DNA from 3 places in the Brenneria sp. L4-2C genome. Region 3 is predicted to be linked to each of the others. Evidence: riboswitches for the same ligand, from Rfam matches in the RefSeq annotation. Region 3 holds a riboswitch; each other region holds the start of a gene.
The links. Region 3 has a riboswitch for thiamine pyrophosphate ahead of thiB (thiamine ABC transporter substrate binding subunit). Riboswitches for the same ligand answer to the same signal wherever they lie in the genome.
Positions count from the first base shown of each region.

Region 1: another riboswitch for thiamine pyrophosphate. It lies ahead of thiC (phosphomethylpyrimidine synthase ThiC); the one in region 3 lies ahead of thiB (thiamine ABC transporter substrate binding subunit).
Region 2: another riboswitch for thiamine pyrophosphate. It lies ahead of thiM (hydroxyethylthiazole kinase); the one in region 3 lies ahead of thiB (thiamine ABC transporter substrate binding subunit).

Region 1 covers NZ_JBEIAC010000029.1:20,346-26,102, forward strand. Annotated here, with positions in the region: gene thiC (phosphomethylpyrimidine synthase ThiC) at 1-1,122, opposite strand, end outside; TPP riboswitch at 1,235-1,377, opposite strand; gene rsd (sigma D regulator) at 1,528-1,995, opposite strand; gene nudC (NAD(+) diphosphatase) at 2,100-2,930, shown strand; gene hemE (uroporphyrinogen decarboxylase) at 2,943-4,007, shown strand; gene nfi (deoxyribonuclease V) at 4,016-4,690, shown strand; gene ABRZ26_RS23330 (YjaG family protein) at 4,785-5,375, shown strand; gene hupA (nucleoid-associated protein HU-alpha) at 5,563-5,757, shown strand, end outside.
Region 2 covers NZ_JBEIAC010000012.1:108,246-114,002, reverse strand. Annotated here, with positions in the region: gene fbaB (class I fructose-bisphosphate aldolase) at 1-589, shown strand, start outside; gene thiD (bifunctional hydroxymethylpyrimidine kinase/phosphomethylpyrimidine kinase) at 663-1,469, opposite strand; gene thiM (hydroxyethylthiazole kinase) at 1,466-2,260, opposite strand; TPP riboswitch at 2,301-2,395, opposite strand; gene ABRZ26_RS17025 (GNAT family N-acetyltransferase) at 2,610-2,996, opposite strand; gene ABRZ26_RS17020 (hypothetical protein) at 3,003-3,173, opposite strand; gene ABRZ26_RS17015 (heavy metal translocating P-type ATPase) at 3,270-5,351, opposite strand; gene ABRZ26_RS17010 (YtxH domain-containing protein) at 5,348-5,683, opposite strand; gene ABRZ26_RS17005 (magnetosome protein MamC family protein) at 5,670-5,757, opposite strand, start outside.
Region 3 covers NZ_JBEIAC010000008.1:75,289-81,045, forward strand. Annotated here, with positions in the region: gene ABRZ26_RS13420 (zinc-binding dehydrogenase) at 1-993, shown strand, start outside; gene ABRZ26_RS13425 (shikimate 5-dehydrogenase) at 1,057-1,887, shown strand; gene sgrT (glucose uptake inhibitor SgrT) at 2,088-2,252, opposite strand; gene sgrR (HTH-type transcriptional regulator SgrR) at 2,343-4,001, shown strand; TPP riboswitch at 4,043-4,161, shown strand; gene thiB (thiamine ABC transporter substrate binding subunit) at 4,256-5,242, shown strand; gene thiP (thiamine/thiamine pyrophosphate ABC transporter permease ThiP) at 5,218-5,757, shown strand, end outside.

The DNA of each region.
Region 1 (5,757 bases), on a different contig from region 3:
ATGATGCGACAGGCACCACTTCGCCATGATTGAGCCGCCGCGGGATACGATGCCGGTGAGCCGTTTGGCGGTCATCGGGACATAGCGCAGCAGCACGCCGGCGTGAATGGTAAAATAGTCGACGCCCTGTTCAGCCTGCTCCAGCAGGGTATCGCGGAACATTTCCCAGGTCAGGTTTTCCGCTACGCCGTTCACTTTTTCCAGCGCCTGGTAAATGGGTACCGTGCCGATCGGCACCGGGCTGTTGCGCAGGATCCATTCGCGGGTTTCATGGATATAGCGCCCGGTGGAGAGATCCATCACCGTGTCTGCGCCCCAGCGGGTGGACCACACCAGTTTTTCGACTTCTTCTTCGATGGAGGAGGTGACGGCGGAGTTGCCGATATTGGCGTTCACCTTTACCAGAAAATTACGGCCGATAATCATCGGTTCGGATTCGGGGTGGTTGATATTGGATGGAATGATGGCGCGACCGGCGGCGACTTCCTGACGCACGAACTCCGGCGTGATGTTCTCCGGCAAGTTGGCGCCGAAGCTCTGACCGGCGTGCTGCTGGCGCAACACCTCGCCGCGAATACGTTCGCGTCCCATGTTTTCACGGATGGCGATAAACTCCATTTCCGGGGTGATGATGCCCTGACGGGCATAGTGCAGCTGGGTGACGCATTTTCCCGGTTTAGCGCGCAGCGGACGCGGCAGGTGTTCGAAACGGAGATGGTCGAGACCGGCGTCGGCCAGACGCTGTTGGGTGAAGTCGGAACTGACGCCCGGCAGCGCTTCCGTGTCGTTACGCTCGGCGATCCAGCGCTCTCTCACACGATTCAATCCGACGCGCACATCAGGAGACAAGGCCGGATCGCCGTACGGCCCGGCGGTGTCATAAACCGGGATCGGTTCATTGGCGACGTATTGCGGGTTATCCTTACTGCCGCCGATCAGCGTCGGGCTGAGCTGGATTTCACGCATCGGGACGCGGATATCCTCACGCTGACCGGTGAGGTAAATACGCTGGGAATTGGGAAATGCCATCCCCTGCAACGAATCGATAAATTTCTGGGCGGCGGCCCGCTGCTCACGACGGCTGCTTTTGGGCGATGTTGAACGAGAATTTTCTGTAGACATAGCAAGTTCCTGTAATACGTAAAGGGAAAATTGCTTGTCTGGAGTTCGGAGGGAGTAATAACAAAATTGATGCCGTGAGGGTCAACGCGAAGACGACGTCCAGGGTTTCATCAGGCACATTACTCTTGTTCCCTTCGCAGGTATTAACCCGATCAGGTTCCGCGGATCCCGAATTAACGGTCTCAGCCCGTGCATTTTTATTGCTTGCTGAAAAAGCAGGCAACGCAAACGCGCTGGGCACTCCGACAAGATAGCCCCACGATTAGCGGGCTGATTACAACGATGACACTGTAGGCCGACAACCAGTACATGTCAAAGGCCGTGCGGCCTATCTGTGAAGAAATGCCGCATTCCACTCACTGGGCCAAGATTTTCAGCCGGGTCGCGATGGGTTTATCATCGACGCTATCGCTGATTATCGCAAACCAGCCGGATCATCTTATCTTCCAGCGTAAAACGTTCTTCCAGCGTTTCGCCGATGGCGGACAGCGCCTGTTGGAATGCCATGCAGTTATCGTGATCGATGGAGGTCGCCAGGTGGCTGTCATAGCAGTCCATAATCTGCTGCGTGTTGTTTTGCAAGGCAAAATCAATTTTTTCAGACTGCGACAGCTTTTGTTCGCTCAGGGTAGCGGCCTCCTGCAATACCCGTTCATAGGCATGAAAGTGACCGGCGGAAAGATAATCAACCAGATACTGGTGAAAATTATCCAGCGCTTTTTCATCAAGGCGTGAATAGGCGTCTTTGTTGGGTTTGATGCCAACCAGATGGTAGTAAGCAATCAGGAGCTGTTTACGCGCTTGTAGCCACTGGTCGATTAACGCATTATTGCCACCGACGAGTTCAGTCAGGCTTTGTAACTGGTTTAGCATTTTTGGCTCCGTGAATGATAAAAAATAGCCGTTGGTTATGCACGTTAGCTAAATCGCACGGAATGGTAAAGAACCAGTGAAGTGATAGAGGAGCAATCGCAGGTATGGAACAAAGGTTAAACGGTGACGAAACAGGCTGGTGGGTTGTCAGTCACGCAAATCAAATATGGCTTCCTCAAGGAGAATTACCGCAGGGAACGGCGGACAATTGGTCATTACAGGGTGAAGCCGCCCGCAAAATAGGCGAATGGCAAGGACAACCGATGTGGCTGGTTTGTCAGAACCGGGATGTCGACATGACCTCGGTGCGCCAATTGATCGATCAGGACGCCGGGCTTTTCCAAATGGCGGGACGGGGCGTGCAACTGGCGGAATTTTATCGCGCTCACAAGTTCTGCGGCTACTGCGGCCACGAAATGGTGCGCAGTAAAACGGAGCTGGCCTGCCTGTGTCTGCATTGCAAGGAGCGTTATTATCCGCAGATCGCGCCTTGCATCATCGTGGCGATCCGACGGGGCGATGAGATTTTGCTGGCGCAGCATAACCGGCACCGCGGCAATATGTATACCGTGCTGGCCGGGTTTGTCGAAGTGGGCGAAACGCTGGAACAGACGGTGGCTCGCGAGGTCATGGAAGAGAGTCGCATTGAGGTCAAAAACCTGCGTTATATCAGTTCCCAACCCTGGCCTTTTCCGCATTCGCTGATGATGGCCTTTATGGCGGACTATGCCGGCGGCGAAGTGCATCACGATCCGTCGGAGCTGCGTGATGCCGGCTGGTTTCGCTATGATCAATTGCCTCTCTTACCGCCGCCGGGTACCGTGGCCCGCCGACTGATTGAGGACACGGTGGCGCTATGTCGCGCTTATCATGAGAACGGTAACGACCATGTTACAATCGACGGCGACGGCAGCACGCGCCAGGATGATGACTAAAGGATAAACAGCATGACTGATCTGAAAAACGATCGCTATTTGCGGGCTTTGTTGCGCCAGCCGGTTGATGCGACGCCGGTGTGGATGATGCGTCAGGCGGGACGTTACCTGCCGGAATACAAGGCGACTCGTGCGCAGGCGGGCGATTTCATGGCGCTGTGCAAAAATGCGGAGCTGGCCTGTGAAGTCACATTGCAGCCTTTACGGCGCTATGAGCTTGATGCGGCGATCCTGTTTTCAGATATCCTGACCATCCCTGATGCAATGGGGCTGGGGCTCTATTTTGAAACGGGCGAAGGTCCGCGTTTTCAATCTCCGATTACCTGCCATGCCGATGTGGCGAACTTGCCGATTCCGGATCCCGAGCAGGAACTGGCTTACGTAATGAATGCGGTTCGCACCATCCGCAAAAGCCTTGCCGGCGCGGTGCCGTTAATCGGCTTTTCCGGCAGTCCCTGGACGCTGGCGACCTATATGGTGGAAGGCGGCAGCAGCAAAGCGTTTACCATCATTAAAAAGATGATGTTCGCTGAGCCGAAAACCCTGCATTTGCTGCTGGATAAGCTGGCCGACAGCGTTATCCTTTACCTGAACGCGCAGATTCGCGCCGGCGCGCAGGCGATCATGGTGTTCGATACCTGGGGCGGCGTGCTGAGTGGTCGTGACTATCGCGAGTTTTCCCTGCATTACATGCATAAAATCGTCGACGGACTGCAACGCGAAAATGAAGGCCGACGCGTCCCGGTTACGCTGTTCACCAAAGGGGGCGGACAGTGGCTGGAAGCGATGGCGGCAACCGGCTGCGACGCGCTGGGGCTGGACTGGACCGTCGATATCGCCGAGGCGCGCCGCCGCGTGGGGGATAAAGTGGCGCTTCAGGGCAATATGGATCCTTCGATGCTCTATGCGCCGCCGGCCAGGATAGAACAGGAGGTCGCCTCTATTCTGTCGGGCTTCGGCCGGGGGAACGGACATGTGTTTAATCTGGGTCATGGTATCCATCAGGATGTACCGCCGGAGCACGCGGGCGTATTTGTCGATGCCGTACACCGGCTATCGCGCGCCTATCATTCATAGGGGGGCATGTGATTGATACCCGGCAACTGCGGGCCGAGCAACTGACGCGCGCCGCGGAAATTATTCGCCATGACGACCTGCCCTTTGACCAGCCCAGATTCGTTGCCGGCGCCGACGTGGGGTTTGAACAGGATGGCGCGGTGACCCGCGCGGCGATTGCGCTGCTGCGCTACCCGTCGCTGGAGTTGGTGGAGTATAAAATTGCGCGTATCAGCACGACGATGCCCTATATCCCCGGTTTTTTGTCGTTTCGCGAGTGTCCGGGTCTTATGGCCGCCTGGGCGTTGCTGGAACAAAAGCCGGATCTGTTATTGGTCGACGGGCATGGCATCTCGCATCCGCGTCGACTTGGCGTCGCCAGCCATTTCGGGCTGATGGTGAATGTGCCGACCATCGGCGTGGCGAAACGCCGCCTGTGCGGGCATTTCGAGCCATTATCCGATGAGGTGGGCAGCCGGCAGCCCTTGCTGGATAAAGGCGAGCAGCTAGGCTGGGTATGGCGCAGCAAGGCGCGCTGCAACCCATTATTTGTGGCAACCGGCCATCGCGTCGGTACAGATAGCGCGCTGCTGTGGGTGCAACGCTGCATGCGCGGCTATCGTCTGCCCGAACCTACCCGCTGGGCCGACGCGGTCGCCTCTAACCGTTCTGCGTTTCAGCGTTGGCGACAGCAGCAGTTGTGAGCGGATCCCGTTACAAAAATTTTAGGAATTCAGGCATAGGGCGATGCGGTAATTTCAGGTACACTGCCGCCCATAGCCTATAGTGAGCATAAAGATGTTACGTAACCCGATTCATTTGCGTTTGGAAAAGCTTGGAAGCTGGCAGCATGTCACGTTTATGGCATGTCTTTGCGAACGTATGTATCCCAATTATCATGAGTTCTGTCAGCAAACCGAGTTCGGGGACGCGATGGTTTACCGCCGTATTCTCGATCTGGTTTGGGAAACGCTGGTGGTCAAAGATGCAAAAGTCAATTTTGACAGCCAACTGGAAAAATTAGAAGAGGCAATTCCCGCCGCGGATGACTATGATATTTACGGTGTCTATCCGGCGATCGATGCCTGCATCGCTTTAGGCGAACTGATCCATTCCCGCCTGAGCGGTGAAACGCTGGAGCATGCGATTGCGGTCAGTGAAACGTCGATCCGGACGGTCGCGATGCTGGAGATGACGCAGGCCGGTAAAGAAATGACCGATGATGAGTTGAAAGTTCTGCCGGCGATTGAAGAAGAATGGGACATCCAATGGGAGATTTTTCGCCTGTTGGCAGTCAACGAAGAGCGCGACATTGAATTGATTAAAGGGCTGCGCGCCGACCTGCGCGAGGCCGGTAGTAGTAACATTGGGATAAATTTAAGCCAATAACGCGATAAAACGTGATTTAAGGCTTGAAATGGTATGTCGAAAGGCTTCACATCCGCACCCTGTCTGGTCTACATTTGGGGGGCGTAATAAAAGTGGCTGTCGGTGCGTGTATGCAGGAGAGTGCTGTCATGGCATATCCGTCGCACTCGATGCTTAGCAAGCGATAAACACACTGTAAGGATAACTTATGAATAAGACTCAACTGATTGATGTAATTGCTGACAAGGCTGATCTCTCCAAAGTACAGGCAAAAGCTGCTCTGGAATCAACTCTCGCGGCAATTACTGAGTCTCTGAAAGAAGGTGATGCAGTACAATTAGTTGGTTTTGGTACGTTTAAAGTAAACCATCGTAACGAGCGCACTGGCCGCAATCCGCAAACT
Region 2 (5,757 bases), on a different contig from region 3:
GCAGGCGTTCAATCTGGGGGCGGTCGCGGTGGGCGCCACCATCTATTTCGGCTCCGAGCAGTCGCGCCGTCAGATCGAAGAGATCTCAAGCGCGTTCGAACGCGCGCACGAACTGGGTTTGGTCACCGTGCTGTGGGCTTATTTGCGCAATCCGGCGTTCAAGAAGGACGGGGTTGACTACCACGCCAGCGCCGACCTTACCGGACAGGCCAACCATCTTGCCGCCACTATCGGCGCGGATATCGTGAAGCAGAAAATGGCGGAAAACAACGGCGGCTATCGCGCCATCAAATTCGGTTATACCGACGATCGCGTCTACGACAAACTCACCACCGATCACCCGATCGATCTGGTGCGTTACCAGTTGGCCAACTGCTATCTGGGGCGCGCCGGGCTGATCAACTCCGGCGGCGCCGCCGGCGATAACGACTTACAGGAGTCGGTGCGTACCGCGGTGATCAATAAACGCGCGGGCGGCATGGGGTTAATTCTCGGCCGCAAGGCGTTTAAAAAATCCATGCCGGAAGGGGTGGCGCTGATCAACGCCGTGCAGGATACCTATCTCGATAAGAGCATCACCATCGCCTAACCCGCCGGAACTTGTCCGGCGCGCGGATTCGGGCGCGACCGGACAATCAGATAAAAACCTCGCCGATTGCTAATCACCACCAGGCATGAAAATGATGCACCGGCCCAATACCCTGCCCCACTTCCAGCGAATCGGCCTGCTCAAGCGCTTTTTGCAGATAATTTTTCGCCGCCGCGACCGTCGCCGCCCAGTCAGCATGACGCGGGCGCAAAGCCGCCAGCGCGGCGGACAGGGTACACCCGGTGCCGTGGGTATGTCGGGTGTTGACGCGCGGCGCGGTGAAACGCAGCGGCTGAGCCTGTTGGCTAAACAACCAGTCCGGGCTTTCCTCCTCGCTTAAATGTCCGCCTTTCATCAATACCGCCTGACATCCCAGGGCCAACAGCGCCTGTCCCTGATCGCGCATCTCCTGTTCGTTGGCGGCCGGCGAACAATCCAGCAAGGCGGCGGCTTCCGGTAGATTAGGGGTAATCAGCGAAACATGGGGCAACAGTAAGCGCCGAATCGACTCCACCGCATCGGGCGATAACAGCGGGTCGCCGCTTTTCGCCAGCATCACCGTGTCCAGCACCACATAAGGGATGGCGTAGTGGCGCAAGCGCTCGGCCACCGCCTCGACGATTTCAGCCTGCGCCAGCATGCCAATCTTGGCGCTGTCGATACGCACGTCGCTCAGCACGGAATCCAACTGGGCCGCCACAAAAGCCGGTTCAATCTGATAGACGGACTGAACGCCGCGGGTATTTTGCGCCACCAGCGCGGTAATCACCGAGGCGCCGTAAGCCCCCAGCGCGGAAAACGTTTTCAAATCGGCCTGGATCCCCGCGCCGCCGCTGGGGTCGGTGCCGGCGATGGTTAATGCATTAATACGTGGTTTCATGCCAGATCCTCCGCACGCAGACGATAGAGATGGTCAAGAAAGGCCGGCGTAAAACTGCCCGGCCCATGAGATTGCGCGGCGGCCCGTTTCCCCGCCAGCGCCATGACATAACAGGCCGCCGCCACATGTTGCGCGCGATCGCCGTCCAGCGCGCAGAAAGCGGCGACCACGGCGGATAACGCACAACCGGTACCCACCACGCGGGTCATGATTTTATCCCCGCCGCTCACCGCCCAGTCATGAGAGCCATCCGTTACATAATCCACTTCGCCCGTCACCGCGACGATGGTGGAGAGGCGGCCGGCCAGCTCGCGGGCGGCGGGCAGCGCGGTCAATGAATCGTTGGTGCTATCAACGCCGCGCCCCTGCGCATTCAGCCCGGCCAGCGCCATGATCTCCGACGCATTGCCCCGGATAGCCGCCGGTTTTAATGTCAGCAGCTCGCGGGCGAAATCGGTACGAAAAGTCAGCCCGCCGACCGCCACCGGATCGAGCACCCAGGGCGTGCCTGACTGATTGGCGCTGTTAATCGCCGTCCGCATCGCCGCGGCGCTATCGCGTTCCAACGTACCGATATTGATCAGCAGCGCATCGGCTAATGCGCTGAACTGCGCGGCTTCCTCCGGATCCACCACCATCGCCGGCGACGCGTTAAGCGCCAGCAACACGTTGGCGGTAAACGATTGCACCACGTCATTGGTCAGGCAGTGTACTAAAGGAGACAACGCATGAAATTGCGTTAACGATGCCGCCGCGCGGGCAGCCGGTAAATCGACAGGTCGAGTGTTCATCATTCCCCCAACCGGCGTTCAAGAAGGCGGTAACCGGTTGGTTGGCATACCGAGACTTCCCTACGCTGGCATTATCCAGATCAGGTCAACGGGTATCTCTCAGCCTTCACCACGAAGGCACCCCGAGTCATTGAGATTGTTTCTCTTTAATTTTTGCCAGCTTAGGGGAAGTGGCTGGCTAAAGCAAGTTCGCCCGCCCGGTATCTCTTATTCACAAGGTATCCCGCTTCGCGCCTTCCCTTGCATCATCCGCCTACGCTGCGCTGCCCTTGATTTAGTATCCGGCTCTGAACCTTTTGCCGAACAGTCGCCATAGCGGTCTGCGCCCGATTATTCGCGCCGCCGATTCTCAACAGTGCGTATTTTCATCGTCATGCCATCGCCCCATTACCACCGTGTTGTAGTATTTTCCGTCGCAAAGGATTTTATCGTTTTTTAATATCCCTTCAATTTCAAAACCAAAACGTTGATACAAGTTAATCGCTCTTACGTTGGTTTCCAGGGCGCTCAGCGCCATCTTTTTGATGCCGTTGGCGTCAGCCCAAGCGATAGACGCGGTTAGCAGATGTTTCCCGATACCATATCCCCAAAAGTCTTTCAGCACGCACACGCCAAATTCGACTATATGCGCCAGCCGCTTGAGATGAGAACCCTCACAGCGCGAAAAACCGACAATACGTCGATTGACGACAGCCAGCAGAAATAAGTTTACCGGACTGTGCGAATCCGACCTGATTAACCGCTAAAATCCGGCGACATCAATAAAGGCTTCACCGCGTTCCCGATCCAGATTTTCCGTCTCGCCGTCGATCTGCGGCCTCAATTGGACTAACTCTTCGGCATCGGTTTCGATGGCTGACCTGATGGTATAAATCAGCCCGTTTACCTGGAGCGCCTTATTACGAATAATCACCGACGATCCTCTACTCCTATGCGCAAGAAAGCGGAAACAGGCGGGAACGCAATGCAAATCACGTTACCGTCTGTATGTGCTTTTCGCGCTGACTTTTTATCTGCGATTCCTGGCCGCCAGCGAGCGCAATAATACGCCCAGCGTGGTGCCGTTATGCAATAGCGCGCTGGCCGTCGGTTTCAGCCAGCCCATGGCGGCCGCCAGCATAATCGAGCTGTTCACCCACTCCGTCAATTTGATATTGCTGTTAACCAGGCGCATGGCTTCCTGAGCCATTTCACAGGCGGTCACCACGCCCTCCAGATTATCCTGCAACAGGACGGCATCGGCGGCCTGCTGCGCCAACTCGGTACTTTGGTTCATCGCCATGCCGACATCGGCCTGAGTCAGCACCGGCGCATCATTGATGCCGTCGCCGATAAATAACACGCGATGCCCTTGCTGTTGCAAATCGCGCACGACATCGACTTTGCTTTCCGGCGTCGCCTGGGCAAAGAAGCGATCGATGGATAATTCCTGCGCCAGTTGCTGCGCCTTTTCGGCTTTATCCCCCGTCAGCAGGACGACGTTTTTCACCCCCAGCTCGCGCAACCGCCGGATCACGTCGACCGCCTCTTCGCGCACGTTATCCTGAAGGCCGATCATGCCGACCAGACGCTCATCCAGACCGATGAACAACAGGTGACGGCCCTGCGACTCCAGCCGGTCGATTTCATTTTCAAATGCTGAAAAATCAATATCATAATGGCAACTCAGGAAATGACGACTGCCTACCACCATGCGGTGATCGTCCATCTCGGACTGCAAACCGTGGGCAATGACATACTCCACTTCGCCATGATTGATATGCGGCAGCTCATGGTGCGCCGCCGCCGCAACCACCGCTTTCGCCAGCGGATGATTGCTGTGTTCTTCAACCGAGGCGGCGATGGCCAGCAAACGCTCGGCCCAGGCCTTTTGCGGATCGAAACTGACGACATCGGTTACCAGCATATCGCCATGCGTCAGGGTGCCGGTTTTATCGAACACCACGGTATCGACGGCGGCCAGTCGCTCAATCGCCCTGCCGCCTTTCAGCAACAGCCCCTGACGGGCCGCGCGGCTCATGATCGACTTAAAGGCGATTGGCGTACTCAGCTTCAGCGCACAGGAGTAATCCACCAGGAATACGGCGGCCAGACGCTGCCAGTCACGGGTTAGGGCGAATACCGCCGCGCCGACGCCCATGGTGATCGCGACCCGCCGGTCGGCCATTTGTTGCGTCACGCGTTGCGTTTCACTGCGCTGACTCAAAGACTCGCTGATAAAACGTCGGATATTGGCCGTGGAAGACTCATCGCCGACCCGTTCGGCGCGGACCACGATATTGCCATCCTGCACCTGCGTGCCGGCGTAGACCCAGGCGCCGCGCTCCCGGCGCACCGGCACGCCTTCACCAGTCATCGAGGACTGGTTAATCAGCCCCACGCCGCGCAGCACCGAACCATCGGCGGGGATATTGTCTCCCGGCCCCAATAGCATCAAATCGCCGTTGACCAACTCACCGCTTTGAATTTCTTCGCGCACGCCTTGCCGCTCAACCCAAACCGGGTGTTCTCTCGGTTGCATCAGGTCGGCCAGCAACGCGTCGGAGTGGCGGCTGGTTTCCTGCTCCAGATACTCGCCCAGCGTCAACAGCGACTGCGTGATCATCGCGGTACGGTGGTCGCCCCGCGCCATTGATAGCCCCAGCGCCATGGCGTCCAGCGCTTCCACTTTCAGTTGGCCGTGAGCGAGGCTTTCCGCGCCTTCGGCCAGCGTGGGCGCGGTGAGCAGTAAAGCGGGCAGCGCGGCCCAGCGGCGCGGCAGCATTTGGGTCAGGACAATGCCGCCAAAATTGAGCAGATTATCGCTATTGCTGTATTCAGCCTCATAATCGCCCGCAACGCTCGTCTGCCAGTCCAGCGCCAGCGCCTTGCGCAACAGCGTTTTGCCGTTGGTCTGCTCGCGATCGTAGGTGATGACCGCGGAGCAGGCTTCAGGACGCAAACGAACCCCATTCACGCCGCTGAAAGACAGCAACTGCCGTTTCAACCAGACCAGACTTTCCGGGTAACGGCGCATCTGCGGAATACGCAAGCGCACCCGTCCCGGTAACTGATGCACCAGCGTGATGACGTCAGGCAAATTAGCAATCACTCGGCATCCTGCTCACGGTTACGATAATACTCAAGTTCAGCCTGTAAATCGGCTAACCGCTCTTTTAACTCCTCCACTTCGCCACGAACCGTACCCCATGCTTTGCTGGCCGTTGTCGTGATGCCTTGTTGAACTTCACGATTACTCAGCAGGTAAGCGATTGCGGCCCCGGCAACCACGCCGGTAATCAGGTGCGCTCTGCCGTTGGCCTGACGATATGGCGTTTGCGGCAACGGCTGCGCCGGAGGATACGGCGTCTGCGACAACGGTTGTACGGGAGGATATGGCGTGTAATACGGGTAGTACGCATAAGGATAATCAGGCTGTTTCATTATCTACGTCCTTTTTAGCGATCGCATCCATCAGATAAATACCGGCGGCGCCGGCGCTCAGTAATGTCAGCAAC
Region 3 (5,757 bases):
CCCGGCAGCCGCTATGTTATCCAGGCCAATCTGCAACTACCGGATCGCCCGGACTGTCCGGGCTATTCCTTTCCCTATATCGGCGGAGAAGCGACACACGTACTGATCCCCAATGAGGTGATGGCGCAGGATTGCCTGCTGGCTTATCAAGGCGACAGCTACTTCGAAGGCTCTCTGGTTGAACCGCTGTCATGCGTCATTGGCGCATTCAACGCCAATTATCACCTGACCGCCGGCGGCTATGATCACACGATGGGCATCAAACCGGGAGGCAATCTACTGATTCTGGGCGGCACCGGACCAATGGGGCTGCTGGCGATCGACTATGCGCTGCACGGCCCAATCCAGCCACGGCGTCTGGTAGTAACCGATCGCCATGAAGAAAAGGTCCGTTATGCCGAACATCTGTATCCCGCCGATAATAATACGCAGGTGAACTACATCAATGTGAAAACCTTAGCGGATCAACGCGGTTATCTGCTTGGTTTGACCGAGGGCGCTGGCTATGACGACATCTTTGTCTTCGTGCCGTCTGAGGAATTGGTCGCCCTCGCCTCTTCGCTGCTGGCCCCCGACGGCTGTATGAATTTCTTCGCCGGCCCACAGGACAAATCATTCAGCGCGCCCATTAACTTTTACGATATGCACTATGCATTTACCCATTATGTCGGCACGTCCGGCGGCAATACCGCAGACATGCGCGCCGCGGTGAAACTCATTGAGGGTAAAAAGATCGATGTCAGCAAAGTGGTTTCTCATATACTGGGTCTGAATGCTGCGGCGGAAACCACGCTGAATCTTCCACAAATTATTGGCGGAAAAAAGTTGGTCTATACCGGGAAATCCCTTCCGCTGCTTAGCCTGAGGACGTTAGCTCAGGCACAGCAGGAAACGGAATTTACCCGGCAATTGCAGGTGTTGCTGCGCGAAAATGACGGTCTGTGGTCGAAAGCCGCGGAAGATTTTGTGCTCAATCAGGCGCCAGCCATCTGAATCCGCCGCTATTGGGCGTAGGCTGAAAGGCATAGATGCCTGTCAATGTACTGAGGAATCCCCATGAGTCGTGAAATTAACAAAGATACTCAACTGTGCATGTCATTGTCGGGGCGTCCCGGCAATTTCGGCACCCGGTTCCATAACTATCTGTATCAGGAACTGGGCCTGAATTTTATCTACAAGGCCTTTACCACAAAAGATATACAGGCGGCGGTGGGCGGCGTGCGGGCATTGGGAATCCGTGGTTGCGCCGTGTCCATGCCGTTCAAAGAGCGCTGTATCCCTTTTTTAGACCAGTTGGATACTTCCGCCAAAGCGATTGAATCGGTAAACACCATCGTCAATGACGATGGTTTCCTTCGCGCCTACAACACCGACTATATCGCCATCGCAAAACTCTTGGATCAACACCAGGTGCCGCCAGCGACAACCTTTGCTCTACGCGGCAGCGGCGGCATGGCAAAGGCGGTCACCGCGGCGCTACGCGATGCGGGATTCAAAAACGGATACATCATTGCCCGTAATGAAGCCACAGGCAAAGCGCTGGCGACACAATATGGCTATACCTGGCAACCCGAAGTGGGCGTTTTACCGGTGGAGATGATAATCAACGTGACGCCTATCGGTATGGCGGGGGGAGAGGAATCCGAACAGTTGCCGTTTGAACCCGCCATCATCGATGCCGCGAAAATCGTATTCGACGTGGTGGCTTTGCCGGCGGAAACCCCCTTGATCCGTTATGCGCGGCAAAAAGGCAAGCAGGTGATTACCGGGGCGGAAGTGATCGCGCTACAGGCGCTGGAACAGTTTGTGCTGTACACCGGCATACGTCCAACCGACGAGCAGCTCGCCCGGGCCGCCGCCTACGCGCGCGGGGAAGCCGTCGAGTAGGCGGCGGGACGGCTGTCGATTCCGCCATAATTTCAGCGCGTTGCTTAATGACAGCAACGCGTTGGATGCGTATGTATTGCCGCTGACCGCGCTTTATTGAACAAGCATAAAAAAAACCAGCGGAAGATCCGCTGGCTGGTGAAATGCACCATTACTCAGAATTATTCTTTAACCATCACTTACCGCTCGGCGACTTACCCTTAAATCCAGTGCCGATAGGCATCTTCCGGCATTTCCTCGATTTGCCACTGCGTCGCCTGCTGCAATAACGCCAGCCGCTGTTGAGCCGATATCCCGCTTAACCATTTAGATTTGCCCGCAGCAAGATAGGCTTGATAGAACCGATACAATGACGAAACTTTCATAATCCACCTCCCCGCTTTCATTGCATAAAAGTATCAACGTAATATAAGGAAAGATAAATTGATGACTTTAGCGCGGGGAGTTCCTCTTTTATGTCTTCATCTCGTCTGCAACAACAGTTCATTCGCCTGTGGCAGCGCTATCAAGGGCAAACCACCGAAACGACGCTGCAAGAGCTGGCAGGAGTATTAAGCTGTTCCCGCCGCCATATCCGCTCGCTGCTCGGGGCGATGCAAAAACAGGGATGGCTTATCTGGCAGGCGGAAGCCGGACGGAGCAAGCGTTCGCGGCTTACCTTCATCTATACCGGGCTGGCGCTGCAACAGCAGCGGGCTGAAGACCTGCTGGAACAGGACCGCATCGATCAACTCGTGCAACTGGTGGGCGATAAAGCGACCGTACGACAGATGCTGCTTTCGCACCTTGGCCGCAGTTTTCGTCAGGGCAAACACATTCTGCGTATTCTTTATTATCGTCCGCTGCGTAATCTGCTGCCGGGATCGGCCCTGCGTCGCTCGGAAATGCACATTGTCCGTCAGATATTCAGCGGACTGACCAACATAAATGAGGAAAACGGGGAACTAAAACCTGATTTAGCCCATCACTGGCAAATGTTGTCGCCGTTGCACTGGCGCTTTTATCTGCGCCCTTCCATTCGTTTCCACCATGGTCGGGAACTCGCGATGACGGACGTCATTACCTCGCTCACCCGGCTCGCCGAGTCCCCGCTGTTTGCACATATCGACAAGGTGACCTCCCCCATGCCGTTTGTGATCGATGTCCGACTGACCAGTTCCGACGACTGGTTGCCGTGGTTGCTTGGCAGCGTGTCGGCGATGATTTTGCCGGAAGAGTGGCGCACCCTGCCTGATTTCGCCCAAAATCCTGTCGGCACGGGTCCGTACGCAGTCACGCGAAATAATGATAATCAATTGAAAATAAAAGCATTTGATGACTATTTCGGTTATCGGGCGCTGATTGATGAAGTCAATATCTGGGTGATTCCCGACGCGACCGAGATGTACCCCTACTCCCTGCATCTGGAATCAGATGATTCGTCCCATAATCAGTTGGAAAGCCGCATGGAGGAAGGTTGTTATTTCCTGCTGTTCGACAGGCGTTCGGCGCAGGCCGGCCAATTGGCCGTGCGCCGCTGGCTGTGTCAGATATTCAATCCCATAGCCCTGCTGCGTTATGCGGATCTTTCGCACCAGCGAGACTGGTCGCCGGCTTATGGTCTGCTGCCGCGCTGGCATCACCGGAACCATATCGAACCCCAGGATAAACCCGACGATCTGAAGCGGATTACCCTGACAATCTACCGGGAACATCCTGAATACAAGGTGATCGGCGGCCTCATGAAAAAGGTGCTGGCGGAACAGGGCGTTCAACTCGATTTACAGACGGTCGGTTACCAAGAATGGTACCGCGGCGAAGCGGAAAGCGACATCTGGCTAAGCAGCAACAACTGTTATCTACCGCTGGAGTTCTCGCTGTTCGCCCTGTTTTACGAACAACCGCTGATACAACATTGCCTTAATGAAAATCTGTTGCAGGATGCCGCCCTGTGGCGCAACAAGGCGCTGCCCATGGCCGAATGGAGTGAAAAACTGGTCAGCGACAGCGAGTTGCATCCGTTGTTTCACAACTGGCTGCAACTTGAGGGGCAACGCAGTATGCGCGGCATCCGCATGAATACCTTAGGCTGGTTCGACTTCAAATCCGCCTGGTTCGCGCCGCCGGAAAACTAGGCTTCTTGCTTTCACAACTATCTATAAGTCTTTACAATAGAGCGTTCTCAGCGGGGTGCGGAAAACGTTTAACGCCTGTGCGACTCGTTTTTCGCTGAGAAAATACCCGTCGAACCTGATCCGGTTAATACCGGCGAAGGGATTTGAGAGTGCTCATCGCTGACTCAAAGACCTTTGCCACCCTATGACGACAGGAGTGCAAAGTGTTAAATATCGCATTACGCAAACAATCGCGGTTCCCGCGTTCAACGTCAATATTGAAAAAAATCCTGCCCTGCCTGTTGCTGGTGTCGGCTTCCTCGTTCGCCAAGCCGGCGCTGACGGTTTATACCTATGATTCTTTCGCCTCGGAGTGGGGACCCGGACCGGTCATTAAAACCGCCTTTGAAAAAGAGTGCGAATGCGAGCTGAATTTTGTCGCGCTCGCCGATGGCGCCGCACTGCTGAACCGCCTGCGCATGGAAGGGAAAAACAGCAAGGCGGATATCATTCTGGGGCTGGATAACAACCTGTTGCAGGCGGCGGAACAGACCGGGTTATTCACCAAACATAACCTGGATACCCAGGCCGTCGTTGATGTCCCCGGCGGCTGGGACAATGCGACGTTTATCCCTTACGACTACGGCTACTTCGCCTTCGTCTACAATAAAGACCGGTTGAAAAATCCGCCCAAAAGCCTGCATGAACTGGTCGACGGCCCTGAACCCTGGAAAGTGATTTATCAGGATCCGCGCACCAGCACGCCGGGATTGGGCCTGCTGCTATGGATGCAGAACGTGTACGGCGAGCAGGCGCCGCAGGCATGGCAAAAGCTGGCTAAAAAAACGGTCACCGTGACCAAAGGCTGGAGCGAAGCCTATGGGTTGTTCCTGAAAGGCGAAGCCGATCTGGTGCTCAGCTATACCACTTCTCCGGCATACCACATCATTGAAGAGAAGAAAGACAATTACGCGGCGGCGGATTTCAGCGAAGGGCATTATCTGCAAATTGAAATCGCCGGACAGCTTGCCGCCAGCAAGAATCCGGCGCTGGCGAAACGCTTTATGCAGTTCATCCTGACCCCCGCCTTCCAGCAGGCGATCCCCACCACGAACTGGATGTATCCGGCGATCAAAACCGATCTGCCGGCCGGGTTCGCCAATATCGCCATTCCCGCCAAAGCGTTGCAATACAGCACGCAACAGGTGGCAGAACAGCGCAATAACTGGATCCAGGAATGGCAGCGCGCGGTCAGCCGCTGAGTGCCGGCAGTCTGTGGCCGGGAGGACTGGCCGCAGCCCTGCTCATTACGGTGGCGACGCTGGCTTTCGGCGCCTTATGGCTACAGGCGCCGGAAAGCCAGTGGCAAACCCTCTGGCATGACAGCTATTTGTGGCATGTCGTCCGCTTCACTTTCTGGCAGGCGTTGTTATCTGCCCTGCTCTCCACCGTCCCGGCGATTTTTCTGGCCAGAGCGCTTTATCGCCGGCGCTTTCCCGGCCATCGTCTGCTCTTACGCCTGTGCGCCATGACGCTGGTGCTGCCGGTGCTGGTGGCGGTTTTCGGCCTGCTGAGCGTATATGGTCGTCAGGGATGGCTGGCGCATCTACTGGAGATCGTTGGCCTGCCGTACCCTTTTTCCCCTTATGGACTACAGGGCATTCTACTGGCGCATATTTTCTTTAACCTGCCGCTGGCGACCCGTCTGCTGCTGCAATCGCTGGAGGGCATCGCCACCGAGCAGCGTCAACTGGCCGCCCAGTTGGGCATGAACGGC